DNA from 3 places in the Mesobacillus sp. ABV4_180 genome. Region 3 is predicted to be linked to each of the others. Evidence: predicted binding sites of a transcription regulator. Region 3 holds the regulator's gene; each other region holds the start of a gene.
The links. Region 3 encodes Rex, which represses fermentation and respiration genes when NADH is low (regulators of the CRP and FNR family bind a similar motif). Its sites were predicted from a motif close to TTGTGAAATATTTCACAA; they were not measured.
Positions count from the first base shown of each region.

Region 1 (10,056 bases), 3.2 Mb from region 3:
AAAGGCTGCTTGAGGCAAGCCGCCCTGCATTCGGAGGAAATATCATGGCAACGATTCTTTGTAAAAAGCACCGGCCACAAATGGCTACAGTGCGTCCAAAGGTTATGAAGGCGCTTGAAGCAGATACAGGCAGGAAGGGAATCATCATCGAAGAAGCGCTGGAACTCAGGGAAGAAGATATGCGCACAAAAGTGCTGAAAATTGTGAAGGACGTAACAAAAAAAGCAAGTCTGGCAGAAGCTCATGTGGTCGTCGCAGGAGGAAAAGGACTTGGGGATATCCAAAACTTCCAGCTGATTCATGAGTTAGCAGAAGTAATCGGTGCGAGCGTTGGCGGCACAAGGGATGTCGTTGAAGCTGGCTGGCTGAAGCATGAACAGCAGGTCGGGCAGACAGGCGAAACTGTCACGCCGAAAATCTATTTTGCCATCGGCATTTCTGGTGCGATTCAGCATGTTGAAGGGATGAAAAACTCTGAGCTAATCATCGCAATCAACAAGGATCCAAACGCCCCGATATTCGATGTGGCGACATACGGAATCGTTGGGGATGCATTGGAAATATTGCCAAAATTAATCCAGCAATTCAAAGAGCTCAGCAAAGAGAAGGGCGGGGAAATAAGCTATGCATGAAAAATTTGATGTAATCGTCGTAGGAGCAGGCCCTGCTGGAACCTCATGTGCATACAACTGCGCCAAAAACGGCCTGAAGGTACTATTAATCGAACGTGGAGAATACCCGGGCAGCAAGAACGTTATGGGCGGGGTCCTTTACCGTAAACAAATGGAAGACATCATACCTGAGTTTTGGAAAGAAGCCCCGCTTGAAAGGCCTGTCGTTGAACAGAGATTCTGGATGATGGACAAAGAGTCAGTCGTCCAGTTTGGATACAAAGGTCTGGAATGGGCGGTAGAGCCATATAATAACTTTACAGTGCTGCGTGCGCAGTTCGACCAATGGTTCGCACAGAAAGCAGTGGAGCAGGGTGCTCTGCTCATCAACGAAACAGTCGTAACTGAATGTATCGTTGAAAATGGAAAAGTCATAGGTGTCCGTACAGACCGTCCTGATGGTGAGGTATTTGCAGATGTCGTCGTCCTGGCCGACGGAGTAAACTCCCTGCTTTCAAAACAGCTTGGATTCCATCGGGAATTCCGGCCAGATGAGGTAGCCCTGACGGTCATGGAAGTAATCAATCTGCCGAAGGATAAAATCAATGAACGCTTCAACCTTGAAGGAAATCATGGAACAACCATTGAGATTTTCGGGGACTCAACAAAAGGCAACCTTGGAACAGCATTCCTTTATACCAACAAAGAAAGTTTGAATATCGGGGTAGGAACAACCCTGTCAAGCATGATCAACGCGAAATTAAAGCCATACGAGCTGCTCGATTACCTAAAAAAACATCCAATGGTTCGGCCGTATCTTGAGGGAGGGGAGTCAGCAGAATACCTTGCCCATTTGATTCCAGAGGGTGGATTCCATTCCGTGCCGCGTGTTGCAGGCAATGGCGTTCTAGTTGTCGGAGACGCGGCCCAGCTTGTTAATGCCATCCATCGCGAGGGCTCCAACATGGCAATGGCTTCAGGGCAAATGGCAGCAGAAGCGATTACTGGGGCGAAAGAAGATGGAGACTTCAGTGAGAAAAGCCTGAACCGTTATAAGGAAGCATTGTTTGGTAGTTTCATCATTAAGGATCTTGAAAAGTATAAGGATGCTGCCCATACATTCGAGAAATATCCACAGTACTTCAAGGAGTACCTGCCAATGATGAACAAAGCCATGAGCAAGTTCTTCACTGTAGATGGAACACCGAAGAAGGAAAAGCAAAAGGAAATCATGCGCAGCGTAACTGCAGAAAAAGGAACCTTTAAGGTAATGCAGGACATCTATCGTGCCTGGAAGGCGGTGAAATAATGTCAACAACAAACATCGAGGAAAAACAATTTCTTTTAAGGTTTAAGTGTGACACAAAATCGCATCTGACTGTCCTGGACCATGACGTCTGCATGACTCAGTGCCCAGACAAACTCTGTACCGTATTCTGCCCTGCTGAAGTTTATAAGTGGGAAGGAAAGAGGATGCAGGTAGGATATGAAGGCTGCCATGAATGCGGCAGCTGCAGAATCGGCTGTCCTTATCAGAATATTAAATGGGAATACCCTAAAGGCGGACACGGGATTGTATTCAGGCTTGCTTAATGGATCAGAAACAGGATCTGGCGGACAAATAAATGTCCGCCAGTTTTTTTGATATGAAAAATCGGAAAGTGAGAAGGAGGCTTGTCTTTAGGTTTAATATAAAGTAACGCTTTACAGGAGCATAAAATTAGATTTTTCTATATTCATCATATGTAAGTTAATTCACAAATGGGTTCAAAAAGAGAGAAGCTAAATGAGAGGGGTATGAAGAGGGGGTTAGCTGATTTTTTCTTGCTGATGGACTGCGAAAAGTTTGTCATTGCGGATATCTTTTTCTATATTCCGCGCTGCCTCGACAGCGTCATCAAACCGTACATACAGTGGTGATGTGTAAACAGGTTTGCAAGCATCATAGATTCCGGCTGAATCTGCTTTATAAATCATTATGTTCCAATGGTAATATTCCCTGCCTTCTTCCTGGTGCCCTTGAAGTCCAATCAATAAGTGGGTATGAAGGAGGTCAGGCTGAACATCCAGGAATGCTTTCTTGTCACTCAAGCCGGCTGGTATAAGGGATTTTTCGTAAAATTCGCGATACAGATGATTTTGCAATGTATACTCACTCCTTTTACATTAAGCTATAACTTCATTATATGTAAGGTTTCTAGAAATTTGAAGGCGAATTGTTAAAATTTTTAGAAATTTTAACGAAGTGTCATTTTTTCTTCACAATTCACAAGAAAAATATAAATTGTGATACCAATCACAACCCTGCAATTAATTGGATTCTATAATTAAACTATCAAAACGTAATAGGAGGCCGATCAGAATGACGGGATGTATGAGCGGGATCAATCATGATTCAAACTTTATTTTAAGTGAGGGATTGCAGCAGTTGAAGAATGAGCATCCACCTCTGCTCGAGATGCTTGCGACGCTTTTGGATATCTCTTTGAGAATTGAGGCGGGTGAACAAGCAGAGGAGAATTTCTCTAAACTTCGCCCGGCTGTTGTAGAGTTCCTGGCTGAGCTGGAGCCGCACTCCGAGCGTGAAGAGGGCGTGCTGTTCGAGATGATGTCTGCATATATTGGCAGGGAGATGGGACCGATCGCTGTCATGGAATATGAACATGATCAGGCTAAAAGATTCATAGGCAGCTTCCTCGATAATACAAAGGATGGCACTGCTAATATTACAAAAGAGCAAATGATCGACAATGCTCAATTGATAAAGAATGCGAATTACACTCTGGTCAGCCATTTTGCAAAAGAAGAAAGCATTCTTTTCCCGATGGCAGAGAATATGTTTACTGAAGAAGAAAAGCAGGAATTGGCTGCGAGGATTAAATTGATATGATGATATGCAAAAAGGGTGAAGCTTCATGAGAGCTTCACCCTTTACCATATTTTAAGCTTCAGTAATTGTAACAAGCTTAATGTCCTTCGTATCAAATCGGTAAAAAACATCGTCAGCATCAGTAAATTCTATCATTCCCTCGTGATCCTTTGCATCCTGGATGGCTTCGGAAATGTTTTCTACCTCAATTGGTCGTGATACGGAAAAATCTTTTTCAAAAAAATAATTGATCTTGAATTTAGACATGTCAATCTCCCTTCCTGTTGTGCTCATTAACCTATTCCTTAAGAAGAGTGTGCCTAAACATAAATCAATATGGTAAATATTAATTGTTCCATTCAGCAAGCTGTTCATCTGATGGAAGGAACGACGTCAGGATGCCGAGTAACGGGAGAAAGCCGACACTCATGATCATCATTGGCAGCCCAATCATATCAGCCAGATATCCAAGACCAACTGAACCAAGCGCTCCCATGCCAAACGCCAGTCCAACTGTCAGGCCGGCCATCGTGCCAATTTTACCTGGGACAAGCTCCTGGGCATACACAACAGTAACAGAAAAACTCGACATCAGGATAAATCCGCTCACCGTCAGTAAGATGAATGCAGCTATCGGAGGTGCAAACGGGATAATCGCTGACAAAGGTGCGGTTGCAATCATGGAAAGAAAAATAATATTCTTTTTTCCAAAACGATCAGCTAGCGGGCCGCCGAAGAAAGTACCGAAGGCACCCGCGACAAGGAAAGCGAACAGAAACATCTGCGCCTCCCGGATGCTAAATCCATATTTATCGATTGTATAGAAAGCATAGAAATTCGTCATTCCAGATATATACCACGAGCGGGCGAAAATTAAGAATAAGATCAAGACGAGTGCCATTTTTATGTTCATTGAGATGGTTTTATTAACTTGTTCGCCGGCTTTCTTACTTGTGAAGAATTTGTCAGAGTCAAGTTTCCTGGAATACCAGGTTGCGATATAAATAAGCAGTGCCACCGCAATTGCTGCTACTAAGGTAAACCAAACTGCCCCGAATTGTCCCAGCGGTACAAGGATCAGCGCTGTGATGAGGGGGGCAAGTGCCTGTCCGGAATTGCCTCCTACCTGGTAAATGGATTGGGCTAATCCTCTGCGAGGTCCTGCAGCCATATAAGCTACCCGTGAACCCTCGGGATGGAATACTGCCGAGCCCAGGCCAATAAATAAAACGGAAAGTATGACAAACTCAAAACTGGAAGCAAACGCTAATCCTAAAACCCCGAACATCGTCGAGGTCAAGCCAAGCGGCAGGGCATAGGGCATCGGTTTCTTGTCGGTTGCCATGCCAATGAGCGGCTGTAGAATTGAAGAAACGATATTTAAAGAAAATGCGATCATTCCTAATTGAGTAAAACTAAGTCCCATTGATTTTTCCAGGATTGGAAACATCGCAGGTATGACAGACTGGATGGAATCATTCAATAAGTGCACTAATCCAATAATGAAAAGTATTTTATAAGCTGTTCCGTTCTGATTTTGTGGTTTCAGCCTGACAGCGGCTGCAGATTGGCTCATGATGGTCTCCTTCTAATAATTATTTCGGTTTCCTACATTTTATTTTACAAAAAAAGTCTCCAGATAAAAATAGCTTTTCGAAGGAAAAATGTGATGTAATATAAATTGAGTATTGAGAAAATACAGGTTATTTAAGGGGGATGAATATGGAAAAAGTTGTGGATGCTTTGATGAACAAAGAAATGCAAAATCAGTTCCTTGAATTGTTCGGGCTGGAAGCAGAAATAAAAAAACTAGGCGATTTTGAGAATTATGTATTTGAAGCATATAAAGAGGGAAATCCTTATATTTTGCGCATAACGCATAGCTCCCATCGGAATAAGGAGGAAATTCTATCTGAAATGGATTGGATGAGGCATTTACATAATGCGGGATTATCAGTACCTGAGGTCTTTTATTCTAACAATGGGCTGACTGTAGAAGAAATTCCCGCGGCTGATGGGAGCGAATTTTATGGTTGTCTATATGCAAAAGCGGCTGGAGGCTCAGTCAGTGTCAAATCAGAACAATTCAATGAGGAGCTCTTCAGGAAATGGGGAGAAATAACAGGCAGGATGCACCGTGCGACAAAATCCTATAAGCCATCTGAAGGCATTAAAGAGCGGAGCAGCTGGGATGAGGATGAACTTCTTCAAATAGAAAAGTATTATCCGGAAAGTGAAAAGCTGTTAGTTAAAAACGCAAAAGACGTAATTGCTGCAATATCGGCACTAGGGAAAAGTACCGACAATTACGGAGTCATCCACTCAGATATCCATTCAGGAAACTTTTTTTATGATGGTGAGAAAATTCATGTTTTTGATTTTGATGATGCAAGTTATCATTGGTTCGCATCAGACATAGCCATCCCGCTGTACTATGCCATTCTTTATAAAATTCCGCCAGCCCAGGAGGAAGAGCGCCAGAGCTTTGGTCACACGTTCCTGAATGCCTTTATTAAGGGCTATCAATTGGGTAATCAGCTTCCAGAGGGCTGGAAGGAGCAAGTGCCTTTATTTCTGATGCTTCGGGATGTGGTCCTTTACGCAGTATTGCAAAAAAAAATTGCTCCTGAAGACAGGGACGGCAAATTGCTGGCAATGATGGACGAAATCGCAGGCAGGATCCGGAATAAGAGACCGATTGTTAATGTTTAGTTCTGGTTATTATTTCTCCTGAAAATCGAATAAAGAAAGAAAGTCCCACTTATCAGGATAATGACCATCAATAGAAAGAACAGTATCCCAATTTCATCGATCATCGTACTTAGATAAAATACCAGAATCAAATCTGTTATGACTGCTATGATGAGATAGTAACGCAAAAATTTGGGATTCATTGCTTTCACAACTCCTTTCAACTACTAGTTTGAAAACAATTGATGATAAATATACGATGCAAAAACACCAGAGTTCAAATACTCTGGTGTTTTCCTTTTTACCAGCCTCTGCTGGCGCCGCCGCCACCGGAAGATCCGCCCCCGCCACCACGGGGTCCGCCGCCCCCGCCACCGCCTCTTGATATGATTGAAAGCAGGAGGTAGGTAAGAGTGCCGCCGAAGAACATGAAGTCAAGGACGACAACTCCAATTACGATGATGATGAACAGCCAGGAAGGGATCGGGAAATCCTGCTGCTCGACATCACGCGGAGCATTGCCGAATTCATCCGTTCCAGACACCTCGTTTGCGAGGGCCTGATACGTATTCATGACGGCCAGGTTTGGCTGGCCATTTTTTAGGTGTGGTATCGCATATTCGTCAAGAATCCTGCCGGCTTTGCCATCAGGTATGGTTCCCTCAAGTCCGTAGCCTACTTCAATCCTGATTTTCTTTTCCTGCATGGCAAGTACCAACAGGACACCATTATTGTTTTCTTCGGTACCCAGCCCATATTTGCGGTAGGCTTCGACTGAATATTCCTCTATGCTTGCCTCACCAATCGTGTCGACAGTGAGGACAGCGACCTGGGAAGAGGTTTGATCCTCTATTGATTTTCCGATATTCACTAGCTGAATTTCTTCATTTTCATTTAAAAGATTTGCGAAATCCTGGACATAAATATCACCCACAGGAGCTGGAATCTCATTTGGTGCCGCGATTGCTCCGGCCGGCAGCAGCAAGACCAGGATGCCTAGTATCGCTGCTAATCCGGATAATCTTCCGTGAGCCATGATCAGCCTCCAAAGTCAACCTCAGGAGCTTCTTGCGCCCCAGGGTCTGCTTTGAAGTATTCTTTTTCATCAAAACCAGTGATGCTGGCAACGATGGCACCTGGGAATTGCTTTACTTTCCTGTTATAAATAGATACTTGATCGTTATAATCTTTTCTTGCAACAGTCAAGCGGTTTTCAGTCCCTGCAAGTTCATCCATCAACTGTGTGAACTGTTTGTCTGCCTTTAAATTTGGATAATTTTCAACAACTACGAGCAAACGGCTTAAAGCGCTTGAAAGCTCAGCGTTTGCAGTTGCCTGGTCTTCCGGAGTTTTTGCCCCTGCCAGTCTGGATCTCGCATCTGAAATGGATTGAATGACTTCTTTTTCATGAGCAGCATATCCTTTTACCGTATTCACGAGATTTGGAATGAGGTCGAGCCTGCGCTGCAGCTGGTTCTCTACCTGTGCATATGCATTGTTGACATTTTCCTCTTCAGCTACAAAACTGTTGTAGCTGCCAACCCCCATCATAATGAAGATTAATAAGATGACTCCCAAACCAATAATGATGCCTAACCCTTTTTTCATAAAATGCACTCCCATGTCTTTGTTGTTTTTGATGTTGACCGTATTTTTCCCTCATTTGAAAGGTTTTTAAACTTAGACCATGAGAATCATGATTGTTATAAAAAAATATATTTTGAACAACTAAAATAGTTTTTCTGGATAAAATCTAGGGAAATACTGATAAAAACAATAAATTCAGCTATACTCTAGATATGGATAAGTCGTTATAGGTAAAGGAATGAAATTTCATGAACAATGGAACAGAAAAATCTTTGAAATTATTCATTGTCCTGTCCAGGGCATACCGGGCTGTAAATGAAAAGGTGAACAAGGTAATCCAAAAAAATGGATTGAATCCGACTGAATTTGCTGTACTTGAACTTCTTTACCATAAAGGAGAGCAGCCGCTGCAGCAAATAGGAGGAAAGATCCTGCTGGCTAGCGGAAGTATTACCTATGTGGTGGATAAACTCGAAGAAAAGGGATTTTTAAATAGAGTTGCCTGTCCTAAAGACCGGAGAGTGACATACGCGAAAATCTCCGAAGATGGAAAGAAATTGATTGAGGAAATTTTTCCTGAGCACAGCGCATTGATTCATGAATTGATGGACAGCCTGTCAGATGATGAAAAAGGAACTGCTATCGACCTGTTAAAAAAGCTTGGACTTTCTGTAAGCAAATACTAAAAGAGAAAACGGCAAACGCCGTTTTTTTATTTAAAGATAAAAACCAAATTCACGATGAATAATTTTTACGGAATAAAAAGGGAAACCGGGAATATTCGTAGAATAGGAAAGAGATAGGAATTAGCTCAATCCTGTATAGAGAAAAAGGGGGCAATACTATGAAGTTTGAGCAATATACATACACCCGTCCGAATTTGGAAGAGGTGACTGTTAAATTCGACAATCTGCTGGAACAATTCAAGAACGCCGGTTCCGTTGAAGAACAGAGTGCAGCTATGAATGGAATCAACGATTTGCGAAATGATGTAGGCACAATGTTCAATCTGTGCTATATCCGCCATTCAATCGATACAGAGGATGAATTCTACAAACAAGAACAGGATTTTCTTGATGATCTTGCACCACAGGTGGAAGGTTTGGTCACGAAATACTATGAAGCGCTTGTTGCTTCCAATTTCCGTGCCGAGCTTGAAGCAAAGTGGGGCCAACAGCTTTTTGCTCTGGCTGAAGCGCAGTTAAAGCAATTCTCTCCGGAGATTGTTCCGTTGATGCAGAAGGAAAACAAGCTTTCAACTGAATATACAAAACTCGTTGCATCGGCGAAAATCATGTTCGAAGGCGAAGAAAGAACGCTGGCCCAGCTGGACCCTTTTACAGAATCGACAGACCGTGATACTAGGAAAAAGGCTAGCGAAGCGAAATTTGCATTCTTTTCTGAGCATGGGGAAGAGTTTGACCGAATCTATGATGATCTTGTAAAAGTCAGAACAGAAATGGCTCACAAGCTTGGCTACAAAAACTTTGTAGAACTAGCTTATTTCCGCATGTTCCGAACAGATTATGACAGCAGCATGGTCGCAGCTTTCAGGGACCAGGTCCACAAATATATCGTCCCTGTTGCGTCAAAGCTGAAGGAACGCCAGAAGAACCGTATTGGTGTCGATGAATTAAAATATTACGATGAGCCATTCAATTTCAAAACAGGCAATGCGGCACCAAAAGGAAGTCCTGAATGGATCATCGAAAACGGGCTGAATATGTATGATGAGCTTTCTCCTGAAACAGGTGAATTCTTCCGTTATATGAACGAAAACAATCTGATGGACCTCGTTGCGAAAAAAGGGAAAGCCGGCGGCGGATATTGTACGTATATCGAAAACTACAAGTCACCGTTCATCTTCTCGAATTTCAACGGTACATCAGGCGATATCGATGTGTTGACACATGAAGCCGGACACGCATTCCAGGTGTATTCAAGCCGACACTTTGAGATTCCAGAATATAACTGGCCAACCTATGAGGCATGTGAAATCCACTCAATGAGCATGGAATTTTTCACTTGGCCGTGGATGGAATTATTCTTCAAGGAAGATACGGATAAATATAAATTCTCCCACTTAAGCAGCGCGCTTCTATTCTTGCCATATGGAGTCTCTGTGGATGAGTTCCAGCACTGGGTTTATGAAAATCCAGAGGCAACTCCGGCGGAGCGAAAGCAGCAATGGCGCGAAATTGAGAAAAAGTATCTTCCGCACAAAGATTATGATGGCCATGCATACTTAGAAGAGGGAGGGTTCTGGCAACGCCAGGGTCATATCTACAACTCACCTTT
Region 1 covers NZ_JBSWTJ010000001.1:3,246,342-3,256,397, reverse strand. The annotation lists gene ACXAEA_RS16730 (electron transfer flavoprotein subunit alpha/FixB family protein) at 1-632, shown strand, start outside; gene ACXAEA_RS16725 (FAD-dependent oxidoreductase) at 625-1,920, shown strand; gene ACXAEA_RS16720 (ferredoxin family protein) at 1,920-2,204, shown strand; gene ACXAEA_RS16715 (hypothetical protein) at 2,421-2,756, opposite strand; gene ACXAEA_RS16710 (hemerythrin domain-containing protein) at 2,974-3,501, shown strand; gene ACXAEA_RS16705 (hypothetical protein) at 3,553-3,747, opposite strand; gene ACXAEA_RS16700 (MFS transporter) at 3,827-5,056, opposite strand; gene ACXAEA_RS16695 (phosphotransferase enzyme family protein) at 5,203-6,192, shown strand; gene ACXAEA_RS16690 (hypothetical protein) at 6,189-6,374, opposite strand; gene ACXAEA_RS16685 (TPM domain-containing protein) at 6,473-7,207, opposite strand; gene ACXAEA_RS16680 (LemA family protein) at 7,210-7,779, opposite strand; gene ACXAEA_RS16675 (MarR family winged helix-turn-helix transcriptional regulator) at 8,007-8,444, shown strand; gene ACXAEA_RS16670 (M3 family oligoendopeptidase) at 8,603-10,056, shown strand, end outside.
Region 1: ACXAEA_RS16710 (hemerythrin domain-containing protein) is a predicted target of Rex. The motif match lies at 2,896-2,913, and genes of this name have one in related genera.

Region 2 (10,056 bases), 1.8 Mb from region 3:
AGCCTAATGCATAGGATGGAAAATATCCAAAGCTTCCACCTGCCCAATGTACATCCTGAAGTACACCTTCAGCATCATTTTCGGGTCTAACACCAAGATACTGCTCATATTTGTCATTCCAGATCTCAGGCAGGTCTTTTACCGCAATTTCATCATTAAACAGCCCTTTTTCAATTTCGTAACGGACCATTACATGCAGAGGGTAGGTCAGTTCATCTGCTTCGATTCTGATCAAGCTTGGCTTGGATTCGTTGATTGCACGATAGAAATCGCTCACATCCACCCCGGAAAATTGCCCTTCTGAGTATTCCTTCAGCAGGCTGTAATTGTGTTTCCAGAAAGAGTAGTGCCGACCTACAAAATTTTCATAGAAGAGTGACTGTGATTCATGGATACCCATAGATGTGCCAGAACTCAATGGGGTTCCAACTAATTCTTCAGATATATTTTGTTCATAAAGGGCATGGCCGCCTTCGTGAATTGTCCCGAATACTGCTGTCCTGAAGTCGGATTCGTCATATTTGGTCGTGACCCTTACATCCCCCGGATTAAGTCCCATGGCGAATGGGTGAACCGTTTCATCCAATCGTCCAGCATCGAAATCATAACCCATCTGCTTAAGAATTTCGAGGCTGAATGAACGCTGCTTGTCTTTAGGGAACTTCTGAAACAGAAAACCTGTCTCTGGCTGATTATGTGAAACCGAGATTTGTTGCACCAGCGGCACAATCTTTTCACGCAAATCTCCAAATACCTGATCCAGGACCTCAACAGTTACCCCAGGCTCATACATATCCAGCAATGTATTGTATTTATTTCCTTCATATCCCCAATAATTGATGAACTTCTTAGTTGTTTCAACCAGCTTTTCAAGGTATGGCATGAACATCCCAAAATCGGATTTATCCTTTGCTTCCTCCCAGACATTTTCCGCTTTTGATTGCAGGATTACAAATTCACGGTATTCTTCTGCAGGAATCTTTTTATTGCGGTCATAATCCTTCCTGCATTCTTCCAGTGCTTTACGGGTAATTTCAGACAATCCATGTTCACCTGACAATCTAGCTATGTATGATGCCATTTCTTCCGACACAGACATATTGAATAACTCAGAAGAAAGTACTCCAATAACTTCTGAACGCTGTTCTGCCCCTTTCTTGGGAGCACCAGTCCTTAAGTCCCAGTAAATCAAGGAAAGTGCTTCGCTGTATGCGGTCATTTTCTTAACATAATCCAAGAATAGCTTTTCTGTTTGTATTAAATCACTCACGATTTCACCCCATTTATCTCATTCATCATCATCTTATCATACTTTTCAGATATTTTGGTTTACGAAAAAAGAAAAACAACAGGCGAACCTGTTGCTTAAGAGAATTATAGGATAAATACTATTGGTTATTTCGTTCTTCCAATGGCAACTCGCCATGTTTCCGGCCCAGCTTCGAGGTATTCCCATGAAAAGGATTCAGGACGTTCCATCATGAATTGGTATTGGAGTGGCCTTGGGTCATGGTCATTGACAATCTGCATAAACTCTCCAGGTTTCAAAGCATCAAAGTTTTGAAATATAGTAGGGTGTTTTTCCCGTGGTGCATAATCAGGTACATTGATAATTACGTTAAAAGTCATTTCACTCGCTCCTTTTTTGCGACTAAATTTCTTAACAACTTAATTATAGAAGCAGGTAATCGCCGGAGAAGTGAGCGTGGTCACATTTTCACTATGATATAGTTAATCTCCGTCCTGAAATATGTCTATTTAAAAAAACAAATAAAGGAACTTTCCTTGCGGGGACGAATTATCTTATCAGGAGGCGATCATTTTGAAAGAGTTAGTGGGCAGCTGTCAGGTTTGCGGTAAGGAGATCTTTTGCATGGATGGATTCCTTAATGGCGTCCATACGGAAGAAGGAAGAATATTTTGTTTTGAATGTGAGAAAAAAGATTGGAACTCACATAATCAGAAATAAACCGCAAAGCTTTGATTGCTTTGCGGTTTGATCGATCATTCTTCTTCTACAGCCAAGTCTTTTACCGGAAGCGGCTCTTCCTCTTTATGTGTTACCTTTCGCAAATTGAACAATGCCTTGATGCTGAACACTGCCAGGGCAGCGACACCAATAAGGAAAATCGAATCCGGAATAGCCCTTAAAGTCAGGAGCATTTCGACCGTATCCTGCTGCAGGAACTCAGCTGAACGTGAAGCTGCATAGCCATTAAAGAATGCTTCTTTAATCTGGAGATATCCTACTGGAAGCAGGGACAGGAATACCATTCCAGCCAAACCGACATTCAGCATGATGACAATGAATTTCACCCACTTATCGCTCCATTTTTCAGGATTGACGATATTGCGTAATGAGTAGACTAGTACGGCTCCGGCGAACATACCATACACGCCCATCATGGACGCGTGGCCATGTGTTGGAGTAAGGAACTGCCCGTGCTCGAAGAAGCTGACTGCCGGCAAGTTGATCAGGAAGCCCAATACACCTGCACCAACAAGGTTCCAGACTGCAACAGAAATCAAGAACCAGAAAGTGCCTTTATAAGGGAAATCCACTCCGCCGTCACGCATCATTTTATACTGCTCATATGCTTCTAAAATCAGCAGGGTCAACGGAATGACTTCAAGTGCTGAGAAGACAGCCCCCAACGCGATCCAAACTTCAGCAGAACCGTTATAGTAGTAGTGGTGGCCAATACCGATCACACCAGCACCCATCAGGAGGATCAGCTGGAAGTACAATGCTTTGACCGTGGATTTCTTTGTAACAAGCTTCATTTGAACCATCAGGAAGCCAATAACCACGACGGCGAATACTTCAAAAATCCCTTCAACCCACAGATGGATGATCCACCATCGCCAGTAGTCTGCAAATGTATAGTGTGTACCTGGATTGATCATGAAAGCGAAGAAATAAAATGCTGGTACAGCAATCGCTGAGTAGAACAATAGGTGAATCAGCCCGCCTTTGTCAGACTCCCTCTTCAATCCGCTCTTGATGCCCCGGAATACGATGTACAGCCAAATCAGCATCCCGATTGCAAGTATGAATTGCCAGATGCGGCCAAGCTCAAGGTACTCCCATCCCTGATGGCCGAGCAAGAACCAATTGTTGCCCAGGTAACCGTTAGCACCAAGCCATTGACCTGCCATGCTTCCTGCGACAAGGACGACAAGTGCCCAAAATAAAATATCAACCAATAACCCTTGGCGCTTCGGTTCATGTCCGCCAACAAGAGGTGCAACGAAGATTCCCATTCCAAGCCATGCTGTCGCGATCCAGAAAATCGCGAGCTGCAAGTGGAAACCTTTCGTGATATTGAACGGCAGGATATCATGGACCCATTTCATTCCGAAAAAGCTGTCAGGCTCAATGTAATAGTGTGCAAGCAGTGCTCCGAACATTGCCTGGACAAAGAACAGCACTGAAACAACCGCGAAATATTTTCCTGTTTTTAATTGTGATGAAGTAAGCGGCAATTTTCTCAAATCAATTTTAGGGAAATTCCCTTCAGAATATGCCTCTTGCATACCTAGATGATAGCGGTAGAAAACAAACAGGATCAATCCAACAAACAAAATCAAAATTGTCACGCTTGCGCCGCTCCACCAGACAGCTGAGAACGACATTGTATTTCCTGCGTCTTCATAATATGGCCAGTTATTTGTATAAGTGATTTTGTCATCTGGTCTTTCTGTACTTGATAACCAGGCAGTCCAGAAAAAGAAATCAGCAATCTGTTCGATCTGGTCGCCCTTCGATACCCAGGCACGCTCCCCGTCCGGCATATGCTTTTCCTGGATCAATCCAGGCTTCAGCCCCCAGCGGTCACCCTCTGTAAAAATAGTATGGTAGAATTCCCTTACCTTTTGGTGCCCATAAACCTGAGCATCAGTCAAAACCAGTTCATCTTTATCCGGAATGTAGCGATTCTTCCGCATTTCCTTCATGACGTTCTCACGGATGATCGTTTGTTCATCCGTGCTTAACTCTTGATAATCACTTTGGTATACTTCCCGGGACTTGAAGTCCTGCATGCCTTCAGTATATATTTTCAAAGCTTCTGCCGTATAATCAGGCCCCATATACGACCCGTGCCCCAATACTGTACCATAATCCATCAGCCCATATTTCTGGAAGACTGCCTGCCCTCCCATAATGCTGTCCTTTGTTAAAATGATTTCCCCCTTTTCGCTTGTCACTTCAAGCGGTCTTGGAGCCATTTCCTTAAAGATCCAGTACCCTCCTGTCAGAAGCACTGTAAAACTAAGCAATAATGTGATGATGAGTACGGATTTCAACAGTGAATTTCTATTTTTCTTAACCACTGCTTTCGTGGATGTCCTATGCTGGATTTCCATGTTCCATACATCCCCTTCCCTGTTTGATTTACACCTTAAGCATAAAAGGAAAAGGATTTTCGGTTTGTGAAGTACCTCATTTAATGGGTGTGATTTTTCCCACAGGAGTGAGAATAATTTTCAAAAAATCTTCAATATATGATTCAGCTCACTTCGTCTTCCTGCATAGGTTGCTAAAATCAATAGTAGATACGTAATCCCTTACAGAGGAGAGATAGATATGCACATATCCCAAATAAGGCAGCAATTAAAGGAAGTTCCTATTTTCAAAGAATTATCTGCAACTGAGCTGGATCCGATTGTTGAAATTGCCCAGCCAAGATTCTATAAAAACAAAATGTACGCCTTCATGCAGGGTGATCCGCTTGATCGAGTCTTTTTCATCCATTCTGGAAAGGTCAAAATTTATAAAACCGATTCCTCTGGGCGTGAACAAATCGTATCGGTCCTTGAGGCAGGCGAAATGTTTCCTCATGCCGGCTTCTTCCGGAAAGGCAAATATCCGGCGCATGCGGAAATGATGGAGGATACGCAGATGATTGTGGTGCCAATATCAAGGTTTGAACAAATTCTTGTTGCATACCCGGAACTTTCAATCAAGCTATTCAGGGTTCTTGGCGAGAAAATCATCGACTTGCAGGCACGCCTGGAGGAGCAAATCCTGCACAATACGTATGAACAAATCATTATGCTGCTGCTGCGCCTATGCAAGACAAATGGAGAAAAAAAAGATAATGGCTTTAAACTAACCACTCATTTTACAAATAAAGAATTCGCCAATATGATTGGCACTTCACGTGAAACAGTGAGCAGGACCATCAACTATTTAAAAAAGAAAGAACACTTGAGTGTCGATGCTAATGGCTGCTACCTGATCGACCACGAAAAATTGCATCAGGAATTGTTTTGATACATGCGCATTAGTTGTATATACAAATTTATGAAACCAGGAGTTGAGTCATATGGAAAAAAAGACGATTGAATTGGATGTTAGGGAAGATATCAAAAATAAGCTGGAGCCATTCCAAAAAATCATGGAAGCTGTCTCAGAACTAAAAAAGAATGAAGTCCTGGTCCTCCATGCCCCGTTCAAACCCGTGCCACTGTATGGAGTTTTAAAAGCAAAGGGATTTGAGCATGAGGTGGAAAAAATCGAAGCGAAACATTATAAAATCACTTTTACCAAAAACGGAGGGAATTAAGATGATTCTGGACAATAGAGGGCTGGAACCGCCACAGCCAATGATGAGGACACTCGCGGCTCTTGAAGATTTGGAAGCAGGGCAATCACTCATCATCATCAATGACCGCCGTCCAATGTTCCTGTTCGAGCAGCTGGATGAGCTTGGGCTTCTATACCTTACCGAACAGCAGGAAGATGGAAGCTATCGTGTGACCATTTCCCGAAAAGCGAGGTGATTTAAGTGTTTCAACAAAGCAATGGCAACGAGACAAACATCGTACTTCCCTTTTCATTCATTGCCTTTAGCATGCTGGCATTAGTGCTGTCCCAGCTGCTTGTCTTGCTGAACGGCGACATGCTTGTTTCTGGGATTTTCAGGCTTCCGGCAATCTGGTCTGCAGCCCATCTTTTTGTGCTTGGCTGGGCATTGATGGTCGCAATGGGGGTGATGTACCAGCTGGTGCCTGTCGCGTTCCTGACTCCGATTTGGAATGAAAGATTTGGATTTTGGCAATTCGTTATTACTGCGGCTGGCATCGTTTTTTTCGCTGCATCATTGTACAACCGCCCAGAGGATGCACTGATTCCTGGAATTGTGACATTAGCTGGCATTGTGATGTTCCTTTTTCAAATGTTCATGACATTAAAGAGCCAGGCGAAGCCCAATATCCTTACTTTATTCGTCGGGACTGCCCTTTTATCTCTGCTGGCGACAATTACGCTCGGAATTATGCTCGTCTTAAGCTTGAATACTGGTATTGCCTCAGAAACTTACCAGGCCATCTTTAAATCGCATATTCTATTAGGTACTGCAGGCTGGTTCTCTTTATTGATCTTTGGCTTTTCCTATAAAATGGTGCCCATGTTCTCACTATCACATGGTTACTCCATGAATCCGGCTGTCTATGTTTTCGCTGTATATATTATCGGAATAATCCTTTTAGTATCATCATTCATCACAGATAATCATGCACTCGAAATATCAGGAACCCTTTTGCTATTTGCAGGATTCGTGCTTTTTTCATGGCATGTCAAAAAAATCATTGATAAAAGGGTAAAGAAAAAGCTTGATCGGCCATTCAAGTTCGCACTTTTCGCGATTGGATGCGGTGCGGCAGTCCATTTGGCCGCAGTCCTTAGCAGTGCAACAAATACGCTTGCTGGATTCGCGGGTCCTCTTTTATTGACTTATATGATTGCCTGGATCGCCTTCAGCATCATTGGCTATCTGTATAAGATTGTTTCATTCCTTTGGTGGACACATAAATACAGTAAAGAAATCGGCAAAAAGCAGGTGCCAGCCTTGAAAGATATGATCGATGATAAGCTGGCGCTGCCGTTGTTTGCAATGCTCACTGCAGGGACGATTCTACTTTTACTATCTTTTGCCGTAAAGCTCATCACCATCTTTCACATCGGCCAGGGGTTGATTGTGATCGCAGTTGTTCTGTTCAGCTTCATCATTGCAAAAGTCGTTACTAAATAAGGAGGAGTACCAATGAAAGAGTTAGTGGAGAAAATAAGGGAGAATTTGAAAACCGTATATGATCCTGAATTAAATATCAATGTGGTAGATTTGGGGCTTATTTATGAAATCGATATTCCAGAAACCCGCACAGCGAGAATTTCAATGACATTGACAACGCCTGGCTGTCCTCTTCATGACAGCATCGTCAGCGGCATAAAATATTGTGTACAAGGCATGGACGAGATCGATCATGCAGACGTACGATTAACCTGGGAACCAGCATGGACACCAGACCGGATGACAGAGGATGGTAAAAGATTGCTTCAGGGGTTTTAATAAAAAAAGAAACGCTTTGCATTGAAGCGTTTCTTTGCACTTTATTTTGGATTTGAAAGGCCAAATGACAATGCCTGGCGAAAGTTATTTTCTGCTTCCTGTAATTCAGCCACCTGTAAATCATCTGCCTGAAATTCATTACGCAAGGCTTCGGAACTAGAAGAAAGAGCTTTAGAGATTTTTTGAAAGTCGATAAAAGAATAATTCATTGCCATCCCTCCAATCACATTAAAGATAAATGTATTTTATTCTCCAATACCTTTAATTATTCTAGGAAATTGGTCTTGACCAGGTAAAGTTTCAAAGCAATTTTTCTAACTATAAAAGCCTCCTGCTTGCCAGGAGGCTTTGTTGGTTTTACTGATCAGCACGAGGCGGCCGTTTGCCCCAATATTGATAGTAGTCTGTTCGGATGAAACCATTGAAAAGCTTCCTTTTCTTTGTTGCTGGCCTTCCGTATACTTGTTCAAAATTCTCGTTAGACGTCAGGATATAGATTGACCATGTGTCAAGCGGAGCAAATGTCTTCCCCATTTGATGGTACATATCTTCAACGGCATTCTTTTCACCAAGTCGTTCACCGTACGGCGGATTCCCTACGATGACTCCGTATTCCTTCCTGGTGGTGAAATCCTGTACCCGCATTTGTTTGAATGAGATCAAGTCGCCAAGCCCGGCTTCGAAGGCATTTTCTTCCGCAATCTTGACCATCCGGTGATCAATATCCATTCCGCTGATATCAAGCGGAGTATCGTATTTTGCGAGATCCTCTGCTTCCATCCTGACTTCATCCCAGACCGAATCAGGGATAATTCCCCATCCCTCGGAAACGAATTCACGATTGAAACCTGGAGCGATATTCTGTCCAATCAATGCCGCTTCGATCGGAATTGTTCCTGAACCGCAGAACGGATCGACGAATGGCTTGTCCGGATTCCAATTGGTCAGCATGATCAGTGCCGCAGCCAGCGTTTCTTTTAATGGAGCTTCCCCCTGGCCAGATCTGTATCCCCGCTTGTGAAGCCCGCTTCCGCTCGTATCGATTGTTATGGTAGCAACATCCTTAAGGAGAGCAACTTCAATTTTGAATAATGGACCATTCTCTTCGAACCAGCTCGTCTTTTTATATGACTTTCTCAAGCGTTCGACAATGGCCTTCTTAACGATTGCCTGGCAGTCGGAAACACTGAACAGTTTGGATTTAACCGACTTTCCTGAAACGGGAAATTCGGCATCCTCAGGGAGAAATAACTCCCATGGAAGTGCTTTCGTTTTTTCAAATAGCTCATCAAATGTATATGCCTTAAATTCGCCAACCTTTATTTTAATCCTGTCTGCAGTCCGGAGCCACATATTGCTTCTCGCAATTGCCATGGCATCACCTTTATAGGCGATCTTCCCGTTTTCGACTTGGCAGTCATATCCAAGATCCCGCACTTCCTTGGCGACAATTGCTTCAAGGCCCATCGCGGAGGTTGCGATTATATCAAAATTCTTCATCGTTTCACCCTTTATTTCCAATATACTTATGTACCTTATTATGACCAATCACACTAAATATACATAAAAAAAGCTCTCCTGGCAAAAGGAGAGCTTTAATAAACACTCATACTAACCCATTAATAACGTTCTGTAAGCCATGTTTTGTACCTTTGTACTGCAAACGACCAAAAGTCTCGTACTCCGGTGGTAATCATCTATCTACAGATGAGAACTCATCTGTCCTTCCCTTTGTTCAGTTCCTCCAGGAAGGTGCCCCTACCATCGTTTGGGTTTCTCGCTCGTGGGGTTTACCTCGTTCCACCCTCCCAATTTCTTGGAAGGCTCCGTCACTGTGGCACTTTTATAGGTATTCATGCCATATCGTTGCCGACTTAGGCATTTTCCCGGCCGTCAGCCGAGCGTGAGCTCGGCTGCCCTGGCTTATGAATTGGCCAGGCACGAACACTACAGGCATCTCAGCCTGTGCGAGCATGGACTTTCCTCTGCAGCATAACTGCAGCGATTACCCGAACGTTATTAACAGCTACAAAAATTATTATATGTAAGTTCAGCTTGAAAAGCAATGGTAATACATTTCAAAAAATAGCAGGAACTGGATTAATCGTAAAGTTTATCACCAAATACATGCTTTTCAAGATTTGACAGCCTTTTCAGGATGTCGAAATTCGTTGTTCCAGCTGCCTGAGTGCTTGGGCGGCGTGATGCCTCGTCAAGCTGTTTTTTCAGGCGAAGATTGTCCTGTTGAAGTTCTTCAATCTCCTGCTGCATCATTTCATAATCCTTAATGACCAAATCAAGAAACTTATCAACATCTTCTGGCTTGTAGCCACGCATTGCTGTTTTGAATTCTTTTTCTAAGATATCTTTAGCAGTTAACTGTATTTTATCGGATAGCATTCCATTCACCTCAATATACCCCATCATCAAATCTTATTTTTTCAAAAACAGGGCGATTTGTCAATTTTTCTTTTACTCACCTTAAAATCCCTGCTGTCTCAATTGTTCTTCTTCTACGACCATTTGTAAATCGTACAATGATATTAATCTTATATCATATTCATGGGTTTCTTCATACTTTTTTGCAGTTTCATACATAAATTTTGGACTTCCCTCTTTTTCTGGGTCGTACAGAAGGATCAGCACATCACTTTTCTCCACAAAAAACTGGTTCTTAAGCCTGAATTGCCATGGTTTTTCG
Region 2 covers NZ_JBSWTJ010000001.1:1,862,123-1,872,178, reverse strand. The annotation lists gene ACXAEA_RS09460 (carboxypeptidase M32) at 1-1,270, opposite strand, end outside; gene ACXAEA_RS09455 (DUF2249 domain-containing protein) at 1,396-1,629, opposite strand; gene ACXAEA_RS09450 (hypothetical protein) at 1,823-1,969, shown strand; gene ACXAEA_RS09445 (nitric-oxide reductase large subunit) at 2,005-4,368, opposite strand; gene ACXAEA_RS09440 (Crp/Fnr family transcriptional regulator) at 4,589-5,278, shown strand; gene ACXAEA_RS09435 (DUF2249 domain-containing protein) at 5,331-5,570, shown strand; gene ACXAEA_RS09430 (DUF2249 domain-containing protein) at 5,572-5,787, shown strand; gene ACXAEA_RS09425 (hypothetical protein) at 5,793-7,037, shown strand; gene ACXAEA_RS09420 (metal-sulfur cluster assembly factor) at 7,050-7,355, shown strand; gene ACXAEA_RS09415 (hypothetical protein) at 7,397-7,564, opposite strand; gene ACXAEA_RS09410 (THUMP domain-containing class I SAM-dependent RNA methyltransferase) at 7,713-8,855, opposite strand; RNA gene rnpB (RNase P RNA component class B) at 8,984-9,372, opposite strand; gene gpsB (cell division regulator GpsB) at 9,456-9,755, opposite strand; gene ACXAEA_RS09395 (SLOG family protein) at 9,837-10,056, opposite strand, start outside.
Region 2: ACXAEA_RS09445 (nitric-oxide reductase large subunit) is a predicted target of Rex. The motif match lies at 4,433-4,450, and genes of this name have one in related genera.

Region 3 (10,056 bases):
ATTCCTGCACCGAAAATAAAATTAATGACAAACATTACTGCTTGATGTGTAGTTATTCGATCTATAGGACTGGAAGGCATAATTAGTCAACTCCTTTCAAACCATTAACTTTTTCTTACTGAATCTTTTGGATCCAACAGCCTTGGACGGCGTTTCATCAGGAATAAAGGAACCCGTATCATGAAGTCCTTCCAATCATTCAGTCGAAATGATACAGCAGGGCTCACATATGGAATGCCAAAACTTTTAAGCCTGACCAAATGGCTGCATAGCAACAGGAAGAAAAGAACAACTCCATATAATCCAAAGACACTAGCAAATAGCATTGAGGCAAAGCGAAGAATTCTTAATGCAACCCCAACACTATATTGCGGGAGCGTGAATGAAGATATGGCCGTGACAGCAACTACGATAACCATGATTGGACTAACTATTCCTGCTTGCACTGCTGCTTCTCCAATCACTAACCCGCCTACGATCCCTATCGATTGTCCAATTGGTTTTGGTAAACGAAGCCCGGCTTCTCTTAATACTTCTATAGCTACTTCCATTATGAGTGCCTCAATTAGAGGGGGAAAAGGAACTCCCTCTCTGCTGGCTGCAATGGAGAAAATAAGCTTGGTTGGAATTAATCCAGGGTGAAAGGAAATAAAAGCAATATATAAAGAAGGAACAAATAAAGCAATAAAGGCTGAAAAATAACGTAATATACGAATTAATGTCGCAGCCATCCATCTTTCGTAATAGTCCTCAGGTGACTGCAAAAGCATATGGAAGGTAACAGGAACAATTAAGGCAAAAGGTGAGCCGTCCAACAGGATAGCTATCCTTCCTTCCATCAAAGCACCCATAACACGATCAGGTCGTTCTGTACTTTGCACTTGCGGGAATGGACTTAAAAAATTATCTTCGATTAATTGTTCAATATAACTAGAGTCATGTACATCATCAATTTTTATTTTATTAATCCGTTGCTTCACCTCTTCTAATAAATGAGGGTCCACAATATCCTTCATATAGATAATGACTAGTTCTTTTTTGGACCGCTCTCCTACATGAGAGCTGATTATGGATAAGTTTTGATCTTTGCCATGCCGCCGTAGAAGAGCAGTATTATCCTTTAAATTTTCAATAAAACCTACCCTGGGTCCACGTACCAATGCCTCAGTAAGCGGCTCATCAACATTTCTTGTTTTAGCTTTAGCACCGCCAACCAGGAAAACGTCTTCAAGACCATCGACTAAAATCGCAATTGACCCAAACATTACTCCGGAGGTTATATCTTTAAGAGTACGAACTTCATTTAAGCCGCATACAGAAAGAGCTTGGTTTTTAATATATTCTTTTAAGGAGGATTTTTTTAATGGATGGCCGGTTTCTTTTGGTGAAGCCGACATGAAATCAACCAAAATATGATTATTAATTACATCCGCATCTGCAAACCCATCTATAAAAATAATGGCACATCGAATACCTGTTGTTCCCATTTGAAACTCACGAAATTTCACATCTGAATTGTGCCCGATCTCTTTGCGAATTAGATTCAAATCTTCCGTAAGATTGCCGGTAATTTCATTTATAGATTGAAATGGCTGTTTATCTTGTTCTGCTTTTTTTTCAATTCCCTCAATCTTCATCCGTTTTTTGTTTAGCTTCCGCCATTTCACTTATCATCACTCTTTCTCTAATGAGTGAACCCATTTGAAAAATTTATAAAATCCAAGAGGAACTATAAATGTAATAAATGCTTGTACGAAAATGATATAGTCCGGTATTAGTGAAAGAATTTTCTTGAACATAAAAGCCTCTCCTATAAATGCTCAGAAGTATTATCGTTAGAACGTTTTAGAATACATTGATTGTAGTATTTACTTTTTATGTTAAAATTACCCGACTATTAGAATAGTAATTATCCTTCTGTTTTCGTATATTTTTTCTTGCTAAACAGAATAATGAAATGAGCAGAAGTGGGATGAAAACTGAGCATAGAGTTAATAAAGTCTTGGTACGCAAATTTTAACAACACAAAAAACCACTCCCTAATTTTTATAGGAAGTGGTTTTTGCTATTGATACAAATTATTAAGATGACTTCTTCTCAAATGGGAGGAAAATAGCACAAATGTATGGCTATGGCCTTACATCATGCCGCCCATGCCGCCCATACCGCTCATGTCAGGCATACCTGAACCAGCTGGTTCTGGAATGTCAGCAACTACTGCTTCTGTAGTCAAGAACATAGCAGATACGGATGCTGCATTTTGAAGTGCAGAACGTGTAACTTTAGTTGGGTCAACGATACCAGCTTCGATCATGTTCACCCATGCGCCAGTTGCAGCGTTGAAGCCTGTTCCGACTTCTTCGCGCTTCAAGCGCTCAACGATAACAGAGCCTTCAAGGCCAGCGTTGTGAGCGATTTGGCGAACTGGTTCTTCCATAGCACGAAGGACGATGTTCACACCAGTAGCTTCGTCGCCTTCTGCCTGGATTTCAGATACTTTCGTGTATACGTTTAGAAGCGCAACGCCACCACCGGATACGATACCTTCTTCAACTGCAGCGCGAGTTGAGTTAAGAGCATCTTCAATACGAAGCTTGCGTTCTTTCAATTCCGTTTCAGTAGCAGCACCAACTTTGATGACTGCAACACCGCCAGCTAGCTTAGCAAGGCGCTCTTGTAATTTTTCTCGGTCAAATTCAGAAGTTGTTTCTTCCATTTGAACGCGGATCTGGTTCACACGGCCAGCGATTTGTGCGCTGTCTCCAGCACCTTCAACGATAGTCGTGTTTTCTTTTGAAACAACAACTTTAGAAGCGCGTCCTAAAGAAGTGATTGTTGCAGACTTAAGGTCACGGCCTAACTCTTCAGTGATTACTTCACCGCCAGTTAGTGCTGCGATGTCCTCAAGCATAGCTTTACGGCGGTCACCAAAGCCAGGAGCCTTGACAGCAACTGCGTTGAATGTTCCGCGAAGCTTGTTAACTACTAATGTAGCAAGTGCTTCACCTTCAACATCTTCAGCAATCATCAATAATGGCTTGCCTTGCTGTACAACTTGCTCAAGTACAGGAAGGATTTCCTGGATGCTTGCGATTTTCTTGTCAGTGATCAGGATATATGGGTTTTCAAGAACTGCTTCCATCTTGTCAGAATCAGTTACCATGTATGGAGATGCATATCCGCGGTCGAACTGCATACCTTCAACAACGTCCAATTCTGTAGTGAAGCCTTTAGATTCTTCAATCGTGATAACGCCGTCGTTTCCAACGCGCTCCATCGCTTCAGCAATCAATTGGCCAACTTCTTCGTCAGCAGCAGAGATAGCTGCAACTTGTGCAATAGAAGCTTTGCCTTCGATTGGCTTAGAGATAGCCTTTAATTCTTCAACAGCTGTAGCAACAGCCTTTTCCATTCCTTTGCGGATGCCCATTGGGTTAGCACCGGCAGTTACGTTCTTAAGACCTTCGCGGATCATCGCTTGAGCAAGAACTGTTGCAGTCGTAGTACCGTCACCAGCAACATCGTTCGTCTTGCTTGCTACTTCAGCAACAAGCTTAGCACCCATGTTTTCGAATGCATCTTCAAGTTCGATTTCTTTTGCGATTGTCACACCATCGTTCGTGATTAGTGGAGAACCGAATTTCTTCTCAAGAACCACGTTGCGTCCCTTTGGTCCAAGAGTTACTTTTACTGCATTCGCAAGAGAATCTACCCCGCGAAGCATCGCACGGCGTGCTTCTTCACTGAACTTAATTTCTTTTGCCATCGTAAAAAAACCTCCTCGAATTTTTGAATTTTATATTCCTTAAATTAGTGTCCAGCTCCAGCGCCTAGTCCCTCGAGTCGCTTCGGTCTGTCCAATGAAGTCAAAGAGCGACTTCACTGGCCAGCCTTCCAGCGCTTTTCGGGCCTGACCAAGGCGCTTCCGCTTTTCTATTCTACAACTGCAAGAATGTCGTTTTCACGCAAGATCAGGTATTCAGTTCCCTGGTACTTCACTTCTGTACCTGCGTATTTTGAGAAGATAATGCGGTCGCCAACTGCAACTTCAAGAGCAACACGCTCTCCGTTGTCAAGTACGCGGCCAGTGCCTACAGCTACTACTTTACCTTCTTGAGGTTTTTCTTTCGCTGTGTCGGGTAAAACGATACCGCTTGCAGTTTTTTCTTCAGACTCAACAAGCTCGATAATAATGCGATCTCCTAGTGGCTTGATCAAGTGAAACAACCTCCTCAAATTATATGTAGATTATTTATTAGCACTCTCCTCATTAGAGTGCTAACACAATTTATATAATAATGAATCTCTATTTTTTTTGCAAGCATGAAGTCCAATTTTTTTTAGAAAATTTGCCCTTATTTCCTTTCTCGGATTCCTGTGACAACAATCGACTTTTTTCGTTATTTTCAATAACAGCCTGGCTAAAAATGGCCACCTTAAAGAGTATGCCGGATCAAGAAATTTTTAACCAAAAAGTTGAGCAGACACCCTGATATTTGAACTTTGCAGATGGTTACTAGTAAAATGGATAGATAGCATCGTGGAACTTTTATTGCTTTAGACCGTATAACATGAAAAGGCTTTTGAAGGAGATTATCATATTGAAAAAGGAATATTGGTACGTCATTATCGCCTATATCGTCATGCAGCTTTCAAGCCTGATCGGGATTCCGATCGTCGCCTTCATTGGAGCGGCAATGGGAAAGAGCCTGGAGGAAATGGAAACCCTCTCGATTCCGTACTGGCTCGTGATCAGCTTTTCGCTGACACTTCTAATTGTGCTGTTGATTTTAAGGAAAGAAAAGACCGTTCAGGCTGATTTGCGGGACGCGGCTACGCCGGCAAGCTCTGCTGCCTGGGCAATTGCCGGTGTGTTTCTCGCTCTATTCGCCCAATCGATTGCCGGCAGTATTGAAAATATGATCGGCATCGAAATGGGTTCCGAAAATACACAGGAGATCATTAAACTGATTGAGAACTTCCCTATAGTTATCCTGGTCAGTTCGATCATCGGTCCGATTTTAGAAGAGATCGTCTTCCGGAAAATCATCTTCGGCAGCCTTCATAAGAAAATGAACTTCTTTTTTGCCGCGCTGATCAGCTCCGTGATCTTCGCCCTGGCGCATTTTGAGCCGGAGCACGTGATCTTATACTCAGCGATGGGCTTCACCTTTGCATTTCTTTATGTAAAAACAAAGCGGATCATCGTTCCGATCATCGCCCACGTTACAATGAATACAATGGTTGTCCTGCTTCAATCCGTATTCCGGGAAGACATTGAGAGAATGATAAAAGAAGCAGAGAAAATTCAAAGCTTTATTGGGGGATTTTAAGTTATGAAGCAATCGCCTTTATTTTCAGGCATTGTCTACATCTTGTTAGGCACCTTATTCACCTATTTCGCGATCCAGAATGTGAACGAGTCAGGCTGGGGATTTTTCTCCTATCTCCTCGTCGCGCTTGCCCTTTCGACTTTGGTTCGGGCATCCGGATGATCCTGTTCCATTTCAAATTGAAGCAAATCCAGAAAAAATAGCCCCTTCATCACGAAGGAGCTTTTTTTTATTCTGCGATTTCACTGTCTGTCGGATAATGTTTCAGGAAATAAATCAATGATTGCAGTTCAACAGCCAGGTCTATATGGTGAATTCTGATTGAAGATGGCACATTCAGCCTGGCAGGCGTGAAGTTCAGGATCCCCTTAATATTCGCTTGCACCAATCGGTCCGTAATCGGCTGCGCTACAGCTGATGGAACAGTCAGGATCGCAACCTGAATGCCTTCCTCGACAACTACTTTATCCAGGTCATCCATATGGAAGACCCGTACGTCGCCGATTTGTGTACCTACCTTACCAGGATCGACATCGAAAGCAATTTCGATTTTCGTATTGTTGTTCTTCGAAAAATTATAATTCAAGAACGCCGTTCCCAGATTACCGACACCGATCAAGGCTACTTTCGTAAGTTCATCCTGATCCAATGTCTTCCTGAAAAAGGTCAGCAGGTAATTCACATTGTAGCCGTATCCCTTTTTACCCAATGCCCCAAAGTAGGAAAAATCCCTTCTGATTGTCGCTGAATCTACTTTTACCGCTTCACTTAACTCTGCAGATGATACCCTTTGCTTTCCTGAAGAATGCAAGTTCAATAAGAATCGGTAATACAGCGGCAAACGTTTTGCGGTTGCCTGCGGAATCTTCATAGCATCGTTCGTCATTCTCCATCCTCCACCCTGTCCGAATTTCTACTTCAGCTTCTCTTCTCTCTTAAAATCGCCGTTTTTCCCGCCGGTTTTTTCGACTAAATACGTCTTGCCGATCACCATGCCTTTGTCGACGGCCTTACACATATCATAAACAGTCAGCGCACATGCTGAAGCTGCTGTTAACGCTTCCATTTCTACACCTGTATTCCCTTTCGTTTTTACAGATGCTGAGATGTTTAAAATATAGTCACTTCCATTTTGCTCCCAATCGAACGAAAGGTCAATGCCTGTTAATGGAAGCGGGTGGCACATCGGGATGATTTCAGACGTCTTTTTCGCCGCCATAATGCCAGCTACCTGTGCAACTGCCAGTACATCCCCTTTTTTCATTTTATTTTCAGTTATCCTTACATATATATCCTCATTCACGGTTATGCTTGAATGGGCTAATGCCGTGCGGACCGTCTCAGGTTTGTCGCTGACATCGACCATTTTCGCTCTGCCTTCATCATTAAAATGCGTAAATTCTGCCATGTTCAAGCTCCTCTCATCCAAATGATACACTATTTTCACAAACTTGTGTGTGAACTTTGTTTCTATGTTCACAAATACAATGATCAATCGCATATATTGCCGTGCCTATAGTAATGGGTTACACTATTTCTAAGGCAATAGAGGTGAAAAAATAATGATATTATTACAGGTTAATCAGCTATCAAAATATTTTGCTGCTGATCTTATTTTATCGAATATAAAGTTTGAAATACAGACCCGTGACAGAGTTGCACTAGTCGGCCGTAACGGCGCAGGCAAATCCACCCTGCTGAAAATCATCGCCGGCTACGAATCACATGACGGAGGAGAAATCATCCGCCCTAAAGGTACGTCTATTGGCTATTTAGCCCAGAATACCGGACTGGAGTCAGAGAAAAGCATTTGGGATGAAATGCTGTCCGTTTTTGAGCACCTGCACAGGATGGAAAAGAATCTGCGCAACTTGGAAGAAAAAATGTCGGATCCTGACATCCTGTCGAACAATACCGAATACGAGCGAGTCCTGAAAGAATATGATCTTCTGCAGGTGCAATTCAAGGAAAAGGGCGGCTATCAATATGAAGCGGATATTCGTTCCGTGCTGCACGGCCTGAACTTCCATTCTTTTGATTATTCCACAAAAATCTCAACTCTAAGCGGCGGACAGAAAACCAGGCTCGCCCTGGCAAAGCTGCTGTTGACCCGTCCGGATATCCTGATCCTGGACGAGCCGACAAACCATTTGGACATTGATACGCTCTCCTGGCTTGAGCAATATTTGCAGGGGTATGACGGGGCGATCCTGATCGTTTCCCATGACCGCTACTTTCTTGATAAAGTCGTCAACCAGGTATATGAAATTTCGCGCCATCAGCTGATGAAGTTTCCGGGCAATTATAGCTCTTATTTGGATCAGAAAGCGGAAAATTATGAGCGTGACCTTAAATTGTATGAGAAACAACAGGATGAGATTGCCAAGCTGCAGGATTTTATCCAGCGGAATCTCGCGCGTGCCTCCACGACCAAACGTGCCCAGAGCCGCCGCAAGCAGCTTGAGAAGATCGACAGGATGGACAGGCCATTAGGCGATGAAAAATCCGCTTCCTTCAGCTTTCAAATCGAACGGCAGAGCGGCAATGACGTCCTTAAGGCTGATTCACTTGCTGTAGGCTACAGAAACGAAGCCGTTTCCGAAAATATCACATTTAACCTTTCACGCGGCGATAGCACTGCACTTGTCGGTCCGAATGGTGTGGGAAAGTCTACATTACTGAAGACGATCGTTGAAAAATTGCCTAGGATTGCAGGGAGTATCCAGTACGGTTCCAACGTCTCGATTGGCTACTACGATCAAGAACAGGCCGAACTCAGCTCCAATAAAAAGGTTTTGAATGAACTTTGGGATGAGTACCCTTTGAAACAGGAAAAAGAAATCCGGACTGTCCTTGGGAATTTCCTCTTCTCAGGTGATGATGTCCTTAAAATCGTCTCAACCCTGAGCGGCGGCGAAAAGGCTCGTTTGGCACTTGCAAAGCTGATGCTGCAAAAATCCAACTTCTTGATCCTGGACGAACCAACGAACCATCTGGACCTCGACAGTAAGGAAGTCCTTGAAAATGCCCTGATCGATTATCCGGGCACGATCCTTTTCGTTTCGCATGACCGTTATTTTATCAACAGGATTTCCACAAAAGTCATCGAACTCGACCGTGCAGGTGCTACCGAATATCTTGGGGATTACGATTATTACCTTGAGAAGAAGTTGGAGCAGGAAGAACTGAAGGCACTCGCCGAACAGGCAGCCAAAGCAACTGGCAGCATAGCAGAGTCAGCCAAACAGGATAAATCCTCCTACCAGCAGGATAAAGAAGCAAAGAAATTAGAGCGCCAGCGCAAACGCCGGATGGAAGAAGTCGAAGCAACCATTGAAACGCTCGAATTGGAAGTTGCAGAATACGAAGAATTGCTTTGTGATCCTGATATCTTCCATAATCACGAAAAAACAACTGAAATCAATAATAAAATCGAAGCCATGAAAGAGAAACTCGATGAACTGATGGAAGAGTGGACAGAGCTGGCATAGAAATTGAAGAAGCCGGGCGCAAGAATGAAGTGCCTGGTTTTTTTAATTATCTCGCTTTGATTAAGGGCACAAGTTTTGTCTTCATGTGACCGTTATGCGATACTTTTCTGGTTGACGGGCACAAGTTTCCTATTTATGTGACCGTCATGCGAATCTTATCTGGTTGACGGGCACAAGTTTCGTTTTCATGTGACCGTTATGCGATACTTTTCTGGTTGACGGGCACAAGTTTCGCCCTTATGTGACCGTCATGCGTATCTTTTCTGGTTGACGGGCACAAGTTTCCTCTTCATGTGACCGTCATGCGTATCTTTTCTGCTTGAGGGGCACAAGTTTCGCCCTTATGTGACCGTCATGCGTATCTTTTCTGGTTGACGGGCACAAGCTTCGTCCTTATGTAACCGTCATGCGTATCTTTTCTGGTTGACGGGCACAAGCTTCGTCCTTATGTAACCGTCATGCGTATCTTTTCTGGTTGACGGGCACGAGTTTTGTTTTCATGTGACCGTCATGCCTATCCTTTCTGGTTGACGGGCACAAGTTTCGCCCTTATGTGACCTTCATGCGATACTTTTCTGGTTGACGGGTACAAGTTTCCTCTTCATGTGACCGTCATGCGTATCTTTTCTGCTTGAGGGGCACAAGTTTCGTTCTTATGTGACCGTCATGCGTATCTTTTCTGGTTGACGGGCACAAGCTTCGTCCTTATGTAACCGTCATGCGTATCTTTTCTGGTTGACGGGCACGAGTTTTGTTTTCATGTGACCGTCATGCCTATCCTTTCTGGTTGACGGGCACAAGTTTCGCCCTTATGTGACCTTCATGCGATACTTTTCTGGTTGACGGGTACAAGTTTCCTCTTCATGTGACCGTCATGCGTATCTTTTCTGCTTGAGGGGCACAAGTTTCGTTCTTATGTGACCGTCATGCGTATCTTTTCTGGTTGACGGGCACAAGCTTCGTCCTTATGTAACCGTCATGTAAAAAACTTGATTCACTAGTACAAGTAAACCAGCTTATGCACAGCAAAAAAGTCCCGATTCAAAATCGGGACTTTTTGTTCACATACTTATTCACATATTAAATATTGATTTATAGCTTATCCATAGGGTTTTCCACATTATCCACAAAAAAAGCTTTTTTTATCCACATTATACACAGATTAGCCCCAATTCCGTGAACATATCCACAGAAGAGTCTGACAAATATTTTTTTACTTCCTACTTTCGTTG
Region 3 covers NZ_JBSWTJ010000001.1:44,833-54,888, forward strand. The annotation lists gene ACXAEA_RS00185 (GerAB/ArcD/ProY family transporter) at 1-80, opposite strand, end outside; gene ACXAEA_RS00190 (spore germination protein) at 105-1,667, opposite strand; gene groL (chaperonin GroEL) at 2,138-3,766, opposite strand; gene groES (co-chaperone GroES) at 3,934-4,218, opposite strand; gene ACXAEA_RS00205 (lysostaphin resistance A-like protein) at 4,602-5,333, shown strand; partial or broken gene ACXAEA_RS00210 (YdiK family protein) at 5,337-5,536, shown strand; gene ACXAEA_RS00215 (redox-sensing transcriptional repressor Rex) at 5,563-6,219, opposite strand; gene moaC (cyclic pyranopterin monophosphate synthase MoaC) at 6,247-6,741, opposite strand; gene ACXAEA_RS00225 (ABC-F family ATP-binding cassette domain-containing protein) at 6,896-8,824, shown strand; gene tsaD (tRNA (adenosine(37)-N6)-threonylcarbamoyltransferase complex transferase subunit TsaD) at 10,038-10,056, opposite strand, start outside.